DNA from 3 places in the Streptomyces sp. NPDC057280 genome. Region 2 is predicted to be linked to each of the others. Evidence: riboswitches for the same ligand, from Rfam matches in the RefSeq annotation. Region 2 holds a riboswitch; each other region holds the start of a gene.

Region 1 (4,150 bases), on a different contig from region 2:
TCCTCCAGCAGCGGCAGCACCACAGGCGGCCGCCGCAGGACCGTCATGTGCGTGGTGCCGGGCAGCACGGCCAGCCGGGCGTCGGGGATCAGGCGCTGCATCTCGGCCGCGTGCTCGACGTGCACGAAGTCGCGGTCGCCGATCAGCAGCAGCGTGGGCGCCGTCAGACCGCGCAGGTCGTCCGCGGTCCACGGCAGCGGCGCCTGGGCGGCCGCCGAGACCTTGCCGAGGAAGTCCTGGAAGCGCTCGGGATACGGGGCGACGGCGGCGTACGCGTCGGCCATGTCCTGGAAGTCGGCCTGCGTCGGCAGCAGCGGGGAGCTGTAGTCGGGGGTGCGGATCTCCTCCCGTACGCCGTCCTGGCTGTACTGGGCGGAGACCACGACCAGCCGGCCGACGCGGTCGGGATGCCGTACCGCGATCTCCAGCGCGGTCAGCCCGCCGAGGCTGTAGCCGAGGAGGTCGGCCTGCGGGACGCCGAGCTCGTCGAGCAGGGCCACGACGTCGGAGGCGAGGTGCGGGACGGTCAGGGCGCGGTCCGTGTCGGCCGTGTGGCCGTGCCCCTGGAGCTCCGGGGCGATGACCTGGCGCTCCGCCGCCAAGGCGGGCAGTACGGCGCCGAAGGACAGCCCGATGGTGGTGACGCCGCCGTGCAGCAGCACCAGCGGGCGGCGGTCGGCGTGGGCGGCGCCGTGGATCTCGTAGTACATCTCCAGGCCGTTGACCTTGGCGTACGGCATTGTCATCACTTCCGGTGGCTGGCGGACGGGAACGTCGGGAACGTACGGCAGGAAGACCCGTCCCGCGTGGGGAAATCATCGGTCACCCTCGGTGACGGGCGGGGGCAGGAGTCACTCCGTTCGATCTGCGACACTGGTACAGCCATGCCTAAGCCCGGAGAACTCACTTTCGTCGCCCCGCGCGGAGCCAAGAAGCCGCCGCGGCACCTTGCCGATCTCACTCCTGCCGAGCGCAAGGATGTCGTGGCCGAGATCGGTGAGAAGCCGTTTCGTGCCAAGCAGCTCTCGCAGCACTACTTCGCGCGGTACGCGCACGACCCGGAGCAGTGGACGGACATTCCGGCCGGCGCTCGCGGCAAGCTGCAGGAGGCGCTGCTTCCTGTGCTGATGACCGTCGTCCGGCATCTGTCGACCGACCAGGGGACCACACGCAAGACGCTGTGGCGGCTGTTCGACGGGACGCTCGTCGAGTCGGTGCTGATGCGGTATCCGGACCGGGTCACGATGTGCATCTCGTCGCAGGCCGGGTGCGGGATGAACTGCCCCTTCTGCGCCACCGGGCAGGCGGGGCTGGACCGGAACCTGTCCACCGCCGAGATCGTCCATCAGATCGTCGACGGGATGCGCGCGCTCCGGGACGGGGAGGTGCCCGGTGGGCCCGCGCGGCTCTCCAACATCGTCTTCATGGGCATGGGCGAGCCCCTCGCCAACTACAAGCGGGTCGTGCAGTCGATCCGTGCGCTGACCGATCCGGCTCCGGACGGGCTCGGGCTGTCGCAGCGGGGTATCACCGTCTCGACGGTCGGGCTGGTGCCGGCCATTCACCGGTTCGCCGACGAAGGGTTCAAGTGCCGGCTCGCCATCTCGCTGCACGCTCCCGATGACGAGCTGCGCGACACCCTCGTCCCCGTGAACACGCGCTGGAAGGTGCGCGAGGTGCTCGACGCCGGGTTCGAGTACGTCGAGAAGTCCGGGCGGCGGCTGTCGATCGAGTACGCGCTCATCCGGGACATCAACGACCAGGCATGGCGTGGGGACCGGCTCGGGCGGCTGCTGCGCGGCAAGCCCGTGCACGTCAATCTCATCCCGCTCAACCCGACCCCGGGCTCGAAGTGGACCGCCTCGCGGCCCGAGGACGAGAAGGCCTTCGTCGAGGCCATCGCCGCGCACGGCGTGCCGGTGACCGTCCGGGACACCCGGGGCCAGGAGATCGACGGGGCCTGCGGTCAGCTCGCGGCCGGCGAACGGTAGTCTGACCGTCGCAAGAACACCTTCGTATACCTAACTTCATATATCTATCCGACAGGGGAGCGCCACAGCGCTGAGAGTGCGGCCGTCGGGCCGCAGACCCTCTGAACCTCGCCCAGGTCATTCTGGGTAGGAAGTTCGGTCATCACCGTGAGTAGCAAGAAGTACTGTGCTGTCGTCGTCGGCCTCGGCCTGGTCGCGCTGTCCGCGTGCGGGTCGTCCGACGAGGGCGGCTCCCAGAGCGAGTCCAAGACCGTCACGCTCGTCAGCCACAACTCGTGGGCCGTCTCCAAGAGCGTCCTCGCCGCCTTCGAGAAGGAGTCCGGCTACAAGGTCAAGGTCCTGGAGGACGGCGACGCCGGGCAGGCCGTCAACAAGGCGATCCTGACCAAGGACAACCCACAGGGCGACGTCTTCTTCGGCGTCGACAACACCCTGCTGTCCCGGGCGCTCGACAACGGACTGTTCCAGTCGTACGAGGCCAAGGGCGCCGACACCATCAAGCCCGGCTACCGGGTCGACGGGGACAAGGTCACGCCCATCGACACCGGCGACATCTGCCTCAACTACGACAAGGCCTGGTTCAGCAAGCACAAGCTCCAGCCGCCCACGTCGTACGACGATCTGGTCAAGCCCGCCTACAAGGACCTCCTCGTCACCGAGAACGCCTCCACCTCCTCGCCGGGGCTCGGGTTCCTGCTCGGTACCGCCGCCAAGTACGGCGACGACGGCTGGGAGGCGTACTGGACCAAGCTCAAGGCCAACGGCGTCAAGGTCGTCGACGGCTGGGAGCAGGCCTACAACGAGGAGTTCTCCGGGTCCGCCGGCGGCAAGAAGGCGAAGGCCGACCGGCCGCTCGTCGTCTCGTACGCCTCCTCGCCGCCCGCCGAGGTCATCTACGCCGACCCGAAGCCCTCGACCGCGCCGACCGGTGTCGTCGACGGCACCTGCTTCCGGCAGGTCGAGTACGCGGGACTGCTGAGCAACGCGAAGAACAGCACGGGCGGCAAGGCCCTCATCGACTTCCTCCTGACCAAGAAGTTCCAGGAGGACATGCCGCTCAACATGTTCGTCTACCCGGTGGTGGAGGGCGCCGCCGTGCCCGCCGAGTTCACGAAGTACGGTCCCGCCGCCAAGGACCCCGAGACCATGGACCCGGCGAAGATCGCCGACAACCGTGACGACTGGGTCAAGTCGTGGACCTCGCTCGTACTGAAGTAACCCCGCGTTTCCGGGGCAGCGTGACGCGGCTCGGCCTCATGGCCGTGCCCGTCGCGTTCTTCGGGCTCTTCTTCGCCTGGCCCGTCGCCGCGATCGTCGCGCGCGGGCTCAAGGCGGACGGGACCTGGCAGTTCGGGCGGATCACGGACGTGCTCGCGCAGTCCGACATCCGGCACGTGCTGTGGTTCACCACCTGGCAGGCGCTCGCCTCGACCGCGCTGACGCTCGCGGTCGCGCTGCCGGGCGCGTATGTGTTCGCGCGCTACGACTTCCCCGGCAAGCAGATCCTGCGGGCCGTCGTCACGGTCCCGTTCGTGCTGCCGACGGTGGTCGTCGGTACGGCGTTCCTCGCACTGGTCGGGCGCGGTGGGCTGCTCGACGAGCTGTGGGGCGTACGGCTCGACACCACCGTGTGGGCGATCCTGCTCGCCCACGTCTTCTTCAACTACGCCGTCGTCGTACGGACGGTGGGCGGGCTGTGGGGGCAACTCGACCCGCGGCAGGAGGAGGCCGCGCGGATGCTGGGCGCGTCCTCGTGGCGGGCCTGGCGGAAGGTCACGCTGCCCGCTCTCGCGCCGGCCGTGGCCGCGGCCGCCCTCATGGTCTTCCTCTTCACCTTCACCTCCTTCGGGGTGGTGCAGATCCTCGGCGGGCCGACCTTCTCGACACTGGAAGTGGAGATCTACCGGCAGACCTCGGAGATCTTCGACCTCGGTACGGCCGCTGTGCTGACTCTGGTGCAGTTCGTGGCCGTGGGCGCGATCCTCGCCGTGCACGCGTGGACCGTACGGCGCCGGGAGAGCGTGCTGCGCCTCGTCGCGCCCGAGACGACCGCCCGCCGGCCGCGCGGGGCCGGGCAGTGGGCGCTCCTCGCCGGGGTGCTGGCCACGATCACCGTCCTGCTGGTGCTGCCGCTCGCGGTGCTCGTGCAACGCTCCCTC
Region 2 (4,150 bases):
AGGAACGCTTCTTCTGGGGGAGGGGTGGCGTTGTGCGGGTGTCGCTCTGTGTGTTCTGGCCGGCTCGGGGCCGGCCCGGCGTCAGTGCTTGCGGCGACGCCCGCGGCCACCCCTTGCGGCGGCCGGCTGCGGAGCCTGGGCGCCCTGTGTGCCGTAGGACCCGGCCTGTGTCCCCGCTTGTGAGGAGGCCTGCGTGCCCGCCGGAGTCGGCTCGCCGCCCGCCGGATCCGTGCCGGAGCCAGGCCGGTCGGCCGAGACCACCAGCGCGGCGAGGGCCGTCGTGACCGGGACGGACGCCACCAGGCCGATCGAGCCGACCAGCGTCCGCACGATCTCCTCCGCGACCAACTCGCTGTTGGCGACCGTCCCCACGCTGCTCTGCGCGATCGAGAAGAGCAGCAGCAGGGGCAACGCCGCGCCCGCATAGGCGAGGACGAGGGTGTTGACGACCGAGGCGATGTGGTCGCGGCCGATGCGGATGCCCGCGCGGTACAGCCCGCGCCAGCCCATCGAGGGGTTGGCCTCGTGCAGCTCCCAGACCGCCGAGGTCTGCGTGACCGTCACGTCGTCGAGTACACCGAGCGAGCCGATGATGACGCCGGCGAGCAGCAGACCGCTCATGTCGATCGACGGATACAGGCCGTGGATGAGACCGGTGTTGTCGTCGGTGTTGCCGGTGAGCGCCGCCCAGCCGATGAACAGCGAGCCGAGGATGCCGATCAACAGCAGCGAGATCAGCGTGCCGAGCACCGCGACGGAGGTTCTCGCCGACAGCCCGTGGCACAGGTACAGCGCGATCAGCATGATGGCGCTCGACCCGATCACGGCCACGACCAGCGGGTTCGAGCCCTGGAGGATCGCGGGCAGGATGAAGAAGTTCAGGATCATGAAGCTGATCGCCAGCGCGACCAGGGCCATGACACCGCGCAACCGACCCACGATCACGACGGCCAGGGCGAAGATGCCGGCGAGCAGGGCCATGGGGAACCGGCGGTTCACGTCGGTGACCGAGTACTGCAGGTCCTTCGGGGCGGAGGGCTCGTAGGCGACCACGACCTTCTGGCCCTCGTGCAGCTGCCGCGACTGGTCCGGCTGCACGATCTCGGTGAACGTACGGCCCTTGTCCTTCCCGGTGTCGACGCGGATGGTGGCCTTCTTGCAGGTGCCGCCGGCTTCTTGCTGGGCGGAGGAGCCCTCGGCGGTAGAGGTGTCGCCGGTCGGCGTCTCGCCCGAGGCGTTGACGGACTTGCAGCTCACCTCGTCGACCTTGGTGACGGTGGCCTGTTGGGTCTGCCGGTCGAAGCCGACGCCGGTGCGCTCGTGCGCGGGGGCACCGCCGGGCCACAGCACGGCGAGGCCCACCAGAACGGCGGCGCCGAACGGGATGAGGATCGCCGCGATGACCTTGCGCAGGTGCTGGGAGACGGGGGCTGCGGGGCCGTGGCTGTGACTGTGGCCGTGCGAGTGACCGTGCCCACCGCCACCGCCACCGCCACCGCCACCTCCCGCGCCACCGCCACCTCCCGTGCCACCGGCATCCCCTGCGCCGCTGCCTTCCCTTGGGAGGCCGCCGTGCCCGCCACCCGTGTCGTGGGCGTGCTCGTGGCTGTGGCCGGGTGCGCCGGGAGAGCGGTGACCGGGGTCGTGACCAGGGTGGTATCCGCCGCCGCTTGCCGACCCGCGTTCGACCCGGCCGCCGGGTCGGGGGCCGTGCTCGAATCCCCCGCCAGGGCCGGGCCCGTTCCAGCCGCTCGACCCGGACCCGTTCCAGTCATCCGACCCGGACTCGTGCCATTCGTCCGACCCAGGCCTGTTCCAGTCATCCGGCCCGGGCTGAGCGCCGCCTCTGCGGCCGGGGCCACGGGGTGGCTCGGGCGGATACGGGGGCTGCGGTGTCGTGGTCACCGACCGATCATCGCAAGAACGGCAGGGGCCCCCTGTTCACCGCGCCCGAATTGACGCTAGCGTGGAGCCACCTTTGTACACGCGGGAGCTCGGAGCACCGGGCTGAGAGGGCGCTGACCTCCGTCCCAGCGATGTTTCACGTGGAACGTCGTCACCAGTGAGTGACGTTGCCCACGAAACATCGACAGACGGAAACCGCTGCGTCGACCGCCGAACCTGTTACCGGGTAATGCCGGCGTAGGGAGTAGGTCTCATGACCATCAAGGACGCACGCACGCCTGCCTCCAGCCAGGACGAACAGCTCATCGCGGGCGAACAGTCCTCGGAGAGCGGGAAGTCCATCGGCTGGCACAAGGGGTACGTCGAGGGCTCGCGCCCCGACCTTCGAGTGCCGGTCCGTCAGGTGCACCTCACCAACGGGCAGTCGGTCACGCTGTACGACACATCGGGCCCGTACACCGATCCGCTGGTCGATACCGATGTCCGCCGGGGCCTGGCCCCGCTGCGGGAGAACTGGATCATCGCCCGCGGCGACACCGAGGAGTACGCGGGCCGTCCCGTCCGTCCTGAGGACGACGGCATCAAGCACACCTCGCCGCGGGGCGGCAATCTGCGCAACCTCGACGCGGTCTTCCCGGGGCGGCCCCGGCTGCCGCGCCGGAGCCGTGACGGCGGGGCGGTGACGCAGCTGGCGTATGCGCGCCGTGGCGAGATCACGCCCGAGATGGAGTACGTGGCCATCCGGGAGAACGTGGCGCCCGAGGTCGTGCGGGAGGAGATCGCGGCGGGGCGCGCGGTGCTCCCCGCGAACGTCAACCACCCGGAGATCGAGCCGATGATCATCGGCAAGCGGTTCCTGGTGAAGGTCAACGCCAACATCGGCAACTCCGCGGTCACCTCCTCCATCGAGGAGGAGGTCGAGAAGATGACCTGGGCGACCCGCTGGGGCGCCGACACGGTCATGGACCTGTCCACCGGCCGCAACATCCACACCACGCGTGAATGGGTGCTGCGCAACTCCCCCGTCCCCATCGGCACGGTGCCGCTCTACCAGGCGCTGGAGAAGGTCGACGGCAAGGCCGAGGAGCTGACCTGGGAGATCTACAAGGACACGGTCATCGAGCAGGCCGAGCAGGGCGTGGACTACATGACGGTCCACGCGGGCGTGCGTCTGCCGTACGTCCCGCTGACCGCCAACCGCAAGACGGGCATCGTCTCGCGCGGCGGCTCGATCATGGCGGCGTGGTGCCTCGCACACCACAAGGAGAGCTTCCTCTACGAGAACTTCGAGGAACTATGCGAGATCCTCGCCGCCTACGACGTCACGTACTCGCTCGGCGACGGCCTCCGGCCCGGCTCGATCGCGGACGCCAACGACGAGGCGCAGTTCGCGGAGTTGAGGACGCTCGGGGAACTCAACACGATCGCCAAGCGTTTCAACGTTCAGACCATGATCGAGGGCCCGGGGCATGTCCCGATGCACAAGATCAAGGAGAACATCGACCTTCAGCAGGAGATCTGCGAGGAGGCTCCGTTCTACACGCTCGGCCCGCTGACCACGGACGTCGCCCCGGCGTACGACCACATCACGTCGGGCATCGGCGCCGCGATGATCGCGTGGTGGGGCACAGCGATGCTCTGCTACGTCACGCCCAAGGAGCACTTGGGCCTGCCCAACCGTGACGACGTGAAGACCGGCGTCATCACCTACAAGATCGCGGCCCACGCGGCGGACCTCGCCAAGGGACACCCTGGCGCACAGGAGTGGGACGACGCCCTGTCGGACGCCCGCTTCGAGTTCCGCTGGGAGGACCAGTTCAACCTGGCCCTCGACCCCGACACGGCCCGGGAGTTCCACGACGAGACACTCCCGGCGGAGCCGGCCAAGACGGCCCACTTCTGCTCGATGTGCGGTCCGAAGTTCTGCTCGATGAAGATCAGCCAGAGCATCACGGAGCGGTTCGGTGGTGCGGCGGCCGAAGGGGCCTCGCCGGAGGAGGTCGCGGAGGGGATGCTGCAGAAGTCGAAGGAGTTCGCGGCGAGCGGGAACCGGGTGTACCTGCCGCTGGCGGACTGACGTCCGTCAATTGGCGCTGCTCCGAAGGAGAGTGCCTTCGGAGCGGCGCCATAGTGCGCCAGGGGAAGAGGGGGTGGTGGGGTCTTGATCGTTCTCAAAGTGACGGCTGAGGCGCAGTCGCTGGTGTGGGACGGCGATGAACTGGTCGATGTGGTGGGTGGGGGCCGC
Region 3 (4,150 bases), on a different contig from region 2:
GGGGTTCGGGTGAGATCGGGGCGGGACTGAAGCCGAGCTGTGACGGACCTCGCACCCGCTCCCGAATCTCATCGAACGTACGTTCAGAATGCCGGGCGTTCCGGGTCGAGACGCGCCAACCCCTCGGTGGGGGAGGACGCTTCGGCGAAGTGGCGCTTGGGAATCCGGCCCGCCCGGTGGGCCAGCCGGCCCGCCTCGACCGCGTGCCGCATCGCGTGCGCCATCAGCTCCGGCTCATGGGCGCGCGTCACCGCCGAGGCGAGCATCACACCCGAGCAGCCCAGCTCCATCGCGAGCGCCGCGTCCGACGCCGTACCCGCCCCGGCGTCCAGGATCACCGGCACGCGCGCGTGCTCGACGATCAGCTGGAAGTTGTGCGGGTTGCGGATGCCGAGCCCGGAGCCGATGGGGGAGCCCAGCGGCATGATCGCCGCGCAGCCCACGTCCTCCAGCTTCCGGGCCAGCACCGGGTCGTCGTTGGTGTACGGCAGTACCGTGAAGCCGTCGTCGACCAGGGTCTCCGCAGCCTCCAGGAGCTCGATCGGGTCCGGCAGCAGGGTCCGCTCGTCGGCGATGACCTCCACCTTGATCAGGTCCGTGCCGAGCGCCTCGCGCGCGAGGCGGGCCGTCAGCACCGCCTCACCGGCCGTGAAGCAGCCGGCCGTGTTCGGCAGCACCTGGATGCCGAGCTCGGTCAGCACGGACAGGACCGAGCCGTGCACGGTCGGGTCGACGCGCCGCATCGCGACGGTCGTGAGTTCCGTGCCCGAGGCGATCAGCGCCCGCCTCAGCACATCCAGGCTGGGCGCCCCGCCCGTGCCCATGATCAGCCGGGACGAGAACGCCGTACCGCCGAGGATGAAGGGATCGTCGGCCATGGGTCAGCCTCCTTGGACGGCGGTCAGGACCTCGACGCGGTCCCCCTCGGAGAGGGACGTCGACGGCCACTGCGCGCGCGGGACGACGGTTTCGTTGAGGGCGGCGGCCACTCCGGAGGGTGCCGGGGTGAGGGCGCGCACGACGGTGTCGAGGGCCGTGCCGGGGGCGAACTGGCGCGGCTCCCCGTTGACGGAGATGTTCATGCGGGCTGCTCCGTGAGGTGCTTCGTGAATCGCCTGGGGGTGAAGGGGCGGGCCTCGTCCGGGAGTTCACCGGTGGTCAGGGCGTGGGCCATGGCATCGCCGGTGACCGGCGTCAGCAGCACGCCGTTGCGGTAGTGGCCGGTGGCCAGCAACAGCCCCGGCAGCTCGGTCGGGCCGAGCAGGGGCGCGTTGTCGGGGGAGCCGGGGCGCAGCCCCGCGCGGGTCTCCGTCAGCGGCAGCTCGGTGATGCCGGGGACCAGTTCGTGCGCGTCGCGCAGCAGCTCGTACACCCCGCCCGCGGTCACCGTCGTGTCCCAGCCCTGCTCCTCGCTGGTCGCCCCGATCACCAGCTCGCCGTTCTCCCGCGGGACGAGATAGACGTGGCTGCCGCGCACCACGGCCCGCACGGTCCGGCTCAGGAACGGCGCGTACCGCTGAGGCACGGTCAGCCGCAGCACCTGCCCCTTCACCGGACGCACCGGCGGCAGCACGGCCTGGGGGACCCCCGCGAGACGTCCGCTGAGGCTGCCCGCCGCCAGCACGACCTGCCCCGCGCCCAGCCGCGTACCGCCGGTCGTGGTGACGCCTGCGGCCCGGTCCCGCACGACGTCGAGCCGCTCGGCCCAGTCGCGGTGGAACACCACGCCCGCCCGCTCGCAGGCGGCCAGCAGCGCCCTGGTCAGCCGCCGGGGGTCGATCTGGTGGTCGCCGTCCACCCGCAGCCCGCCGCGCACGCCCGGCGCGAGCATCGGCTCCAGACGCCGGCACTCACGCCCCGACAGCCACTCGGACTCCAGCCCCGACTGCTGCTGCAGGGCGTGCAGTTCGCGCAGATGGGCGCGGTCGTCGGCGTCCAGGGCGACGGCGAGCGTGCCGCAGCGGCGGTGGCCGAGGTCGAGCCCGGTCAGGTCGGTCAGCTCGGCCGCGAAACCCGGATAGCGGCGGGCCGAGGCCAGGTTCAGGCCGAGCAGGGTCTGCTCGCCGTAATGGAGTTCGGTGACGGCGGCGAGCATGCCGGCCGCCACCTGGGCGGCCCCGCCGCCCGGTTCGGGGTCCACGACAGCCGTGGCGAAACCGCGCTGCGCGGCCCGCCAGGCCGTGACGAGGCCGATGATTCCGCCCCCGACGACGAGGACGTCTGACGTACGTGAGGACATGGGCGTCCAGCCCCTCCCTTCGCCGGCATGACCCGGATCAGGTTCGTACGGTCGGAGGCCGCCAGCCTCCCTCTCAGCCCGGTGCGTCCGGGCTCCCGCGAGTGCTCTACGTTGGCCACCCTAGCCCGACGTCGTATGTCTCAGTAAGGGAGCCTCTCTCGGTGGCACGCTCGCTCGACGGTCTCGTCCTCGCCCCGGTCGCCGACCAAGCGCCAGGTCAGGTGGGGACCCGGACCCGGTTCACCTACCACGAGAAGGACGGCGAGATCTGGGCCGAGTACGCCGGTGGCGATGTCGTCCGCGGGCACCTGGTGGGCACGCGCGCGGGCGACCGGCTCGACTTCCGGTACGTGCAGCTGAAGCACGACGGGACGACGTCGAGCGGGCACTGCGTGTCGACGGTCGTGGAGCTCGCGGACGGGCGGGTGCGCCTTGAGGAGCGCTGGGAGTGGGAGTCGCAGCCCGGCAGCGGGACCAGCGTTGTGGAGCAGGTCACTGTGCAGGGCTCCTGACTGACAAATTGTCAGTTGTCTATGGTGATCAGGTGAGCGACGAGACGGAGACGCAGGCGCGGCGGCGTGTGGTCGTGGTCGGCGCTGGCATGGCCGGCGTACAGACCGCGGTGGCCCTGCGCGAACAGGGCTTCACCGGCACGGTGACGCTGATCGGCGCGGAACCCCACCAGCCCTACGACCGGCCGCCGCTGTCCAAGGCGGTGCTGCTCGGCAAGGCCGAGGGCTCCGCCTTCGACGTCGACTTCGAGGCGCTCGGCATCGAACTGCGGCTCGGCCTCGAGGTGCTGGGCGTCCGCCCGGCCGACCACGAACTGGACACCGAGGGCGGTCCGGTGCCGTACGACGTCCTGGTCCTCGCCACCGGCGCCGAACCGATCCGGCTGCCCGGCACGGAGGGCGTCCCCGGCGTCCATCTGCTGCGCACCCTCGACGACGCCGAACGGCTGCGCCCGGTGCTCGCCCGGCAGCACGACATCGTGGTCGTCGGCGCGGGCTGGATCGGCGCCGAGTTCGCCACCGCCGCGCGCGACGCGGGCTGCGCGGTGACCGTCGTCGAGGCCGCCGACCGGCCGCTCGCGGGGGCGCTGCCCGCGGAGGTGGCCACGCCGATGGCGGCCTGGTACGCCGACGCCGGGGCCGAACTGCGCACGCACGCGCGCGTGGCCCGCGTCGAGCCCGGTGAGGTCGTCCTCGACGACGGCTCCCGGCTGCCCGCGGACGCGGTCGTGGTCGGCATCGGCGCCCGCCCGGCCACGTCCTGGCTCTCCGGCTCGGGTATCGGCCTCGGCGCGCACGGAGAGGTCGTGGCCGACGCGGCGCTGCGCACATCGGTCCCGGACGTGTACGCCGTGGGCGACTGCGCGTCCTTCCCCTCCGGGCGCTACGGCGAGCGCCTGCTGGTCCACCACTGGGACAACGCCCTCCAGGGGCCGCGCACGGTGGCGGCCAACATCATCGGCGAGACGCCGTCGGTCTACGACCCGGTGCCGTACTTCTGGTCCGAGCAGTTCGGCCGTTTCGTCCAGTACGCCGGCCATCACCCGGCCGCCGACACGGTCCTGTGGCGCGGGGACCCGTCCGGACCGGCCTGGGCGGTGTGCTGGCTGCGGGAGAACCGGCTGGTCGCGCTGCTGGCGGTGGGCCGGCCGCGGGATCTGGCCCAGGGGCGGCGCCTGATCGAGGCGGGGACGGCGCTCGACACCGGGTTGCTGTCGGATCCCGGCCGGCCGCTGAAGGCGGCGGTCGTCTAGGCGATGGTCCAGCGGAAATGTCGAGGTGGGAGCCGTTTCGGGCGGCCCCGGCTTCCGACTGTCAGTGCGGGATGGCAGGCTTGATTCCGTGACCGAGATTGACGCAAAGATCGATGCTCTCGTCCCCGCCTGGCTCACCCTCCCCG

What was found. Region 2 has a riboswitch for thiamine pyrophosphate ahead of thiC (phosphomethylpyrimidine synthase ThiC). Riboswitches for the same ligand answer to the same signal wherever they lie in the genome.
Region 1: it holds a riboswitch for thiamine pyrophosphate, as region 2 does, so the genes downstream of both, ACFUO4_RS35180 (thiamine ABC transporter substrate binding subunit) here and thiC (phosphomethylpyrimidine synthase ThiC) in region 2, are expected to answer to the same signal.
Region 3: it holds a riboswitch for thiamine pyrophosphate, as region 2 does, so the genes downstream of both, thiO (glycine oxidase ThiO) here and thiC (phosphomethylpyrimidine synthase ThiC) in region 2, are expected to answer to the same signal.

The regions. Positions count from the first base shown of each region.
Region 1 is NZ_JBHUYR010000008.1:122,420-126,569, reverse strand. It holds gene ACFUO4_RS35190 (alpha/beta fold hydrolase) at 1-740, opposite strand, end outside; gene rlmN (23S rRNA (adenine(2503)-C(2))-methyltransferase RlmN) at 885-1,991, shown strand; TPP riboswitch at 2,035-2,142, shown strand; gene ACFUO4_RS35180 (thiamine ABC transporter substrate binding subunit) at 2,139-3,209, shown strand; gene ACFUO4_RS35175 (ABC transporter permease) at 3,248-4,150, shown strand, end outside.
Region 2 is NZ_JBHUYR010000007.1:314,182-318,331, forward strand. It holds gene ACFUO4_RS33795 (YibE/F family protein) at 82-1,905, opposite strand; TPP riboswitch at 1,977-2,166, shown strand; gene thiC (phosphomethylpyrimidine synthase ThiC) at 2,159-3,982, shown strand; gene ACFUO4_RS33805 (hypothetical protein) at 4,082-4,150, shown strand, end outside.
Region 3 is NZ_JBHUYR010000002.1:1,273,856-1,278,005, forward strand. It holds gene ACFUO4_RS16300 (thiazole synthase) at 84-878, opposite strand; gene thiS (sulfur carrier protein ThiS) at 882-1,082, opposite strand; gene thiO (glycine oxidase ThiO) at 1,079-2,239, opposite strand; TPP riboswitch at 2,237-2,348, opposite strand; gene ACFUO4_RS16315 (hypothetical protein) at 2,401-2,751, shown strand; gene ACFUO4_RS16320 (NAD(P)/FAD-dependent oxidoreductase) at 2,841-4,004, shown strand; gene ACFUO4_RS16325 (Rv2175c family DNA-binding protein) at 4,093-4,150, shown strand, end outside.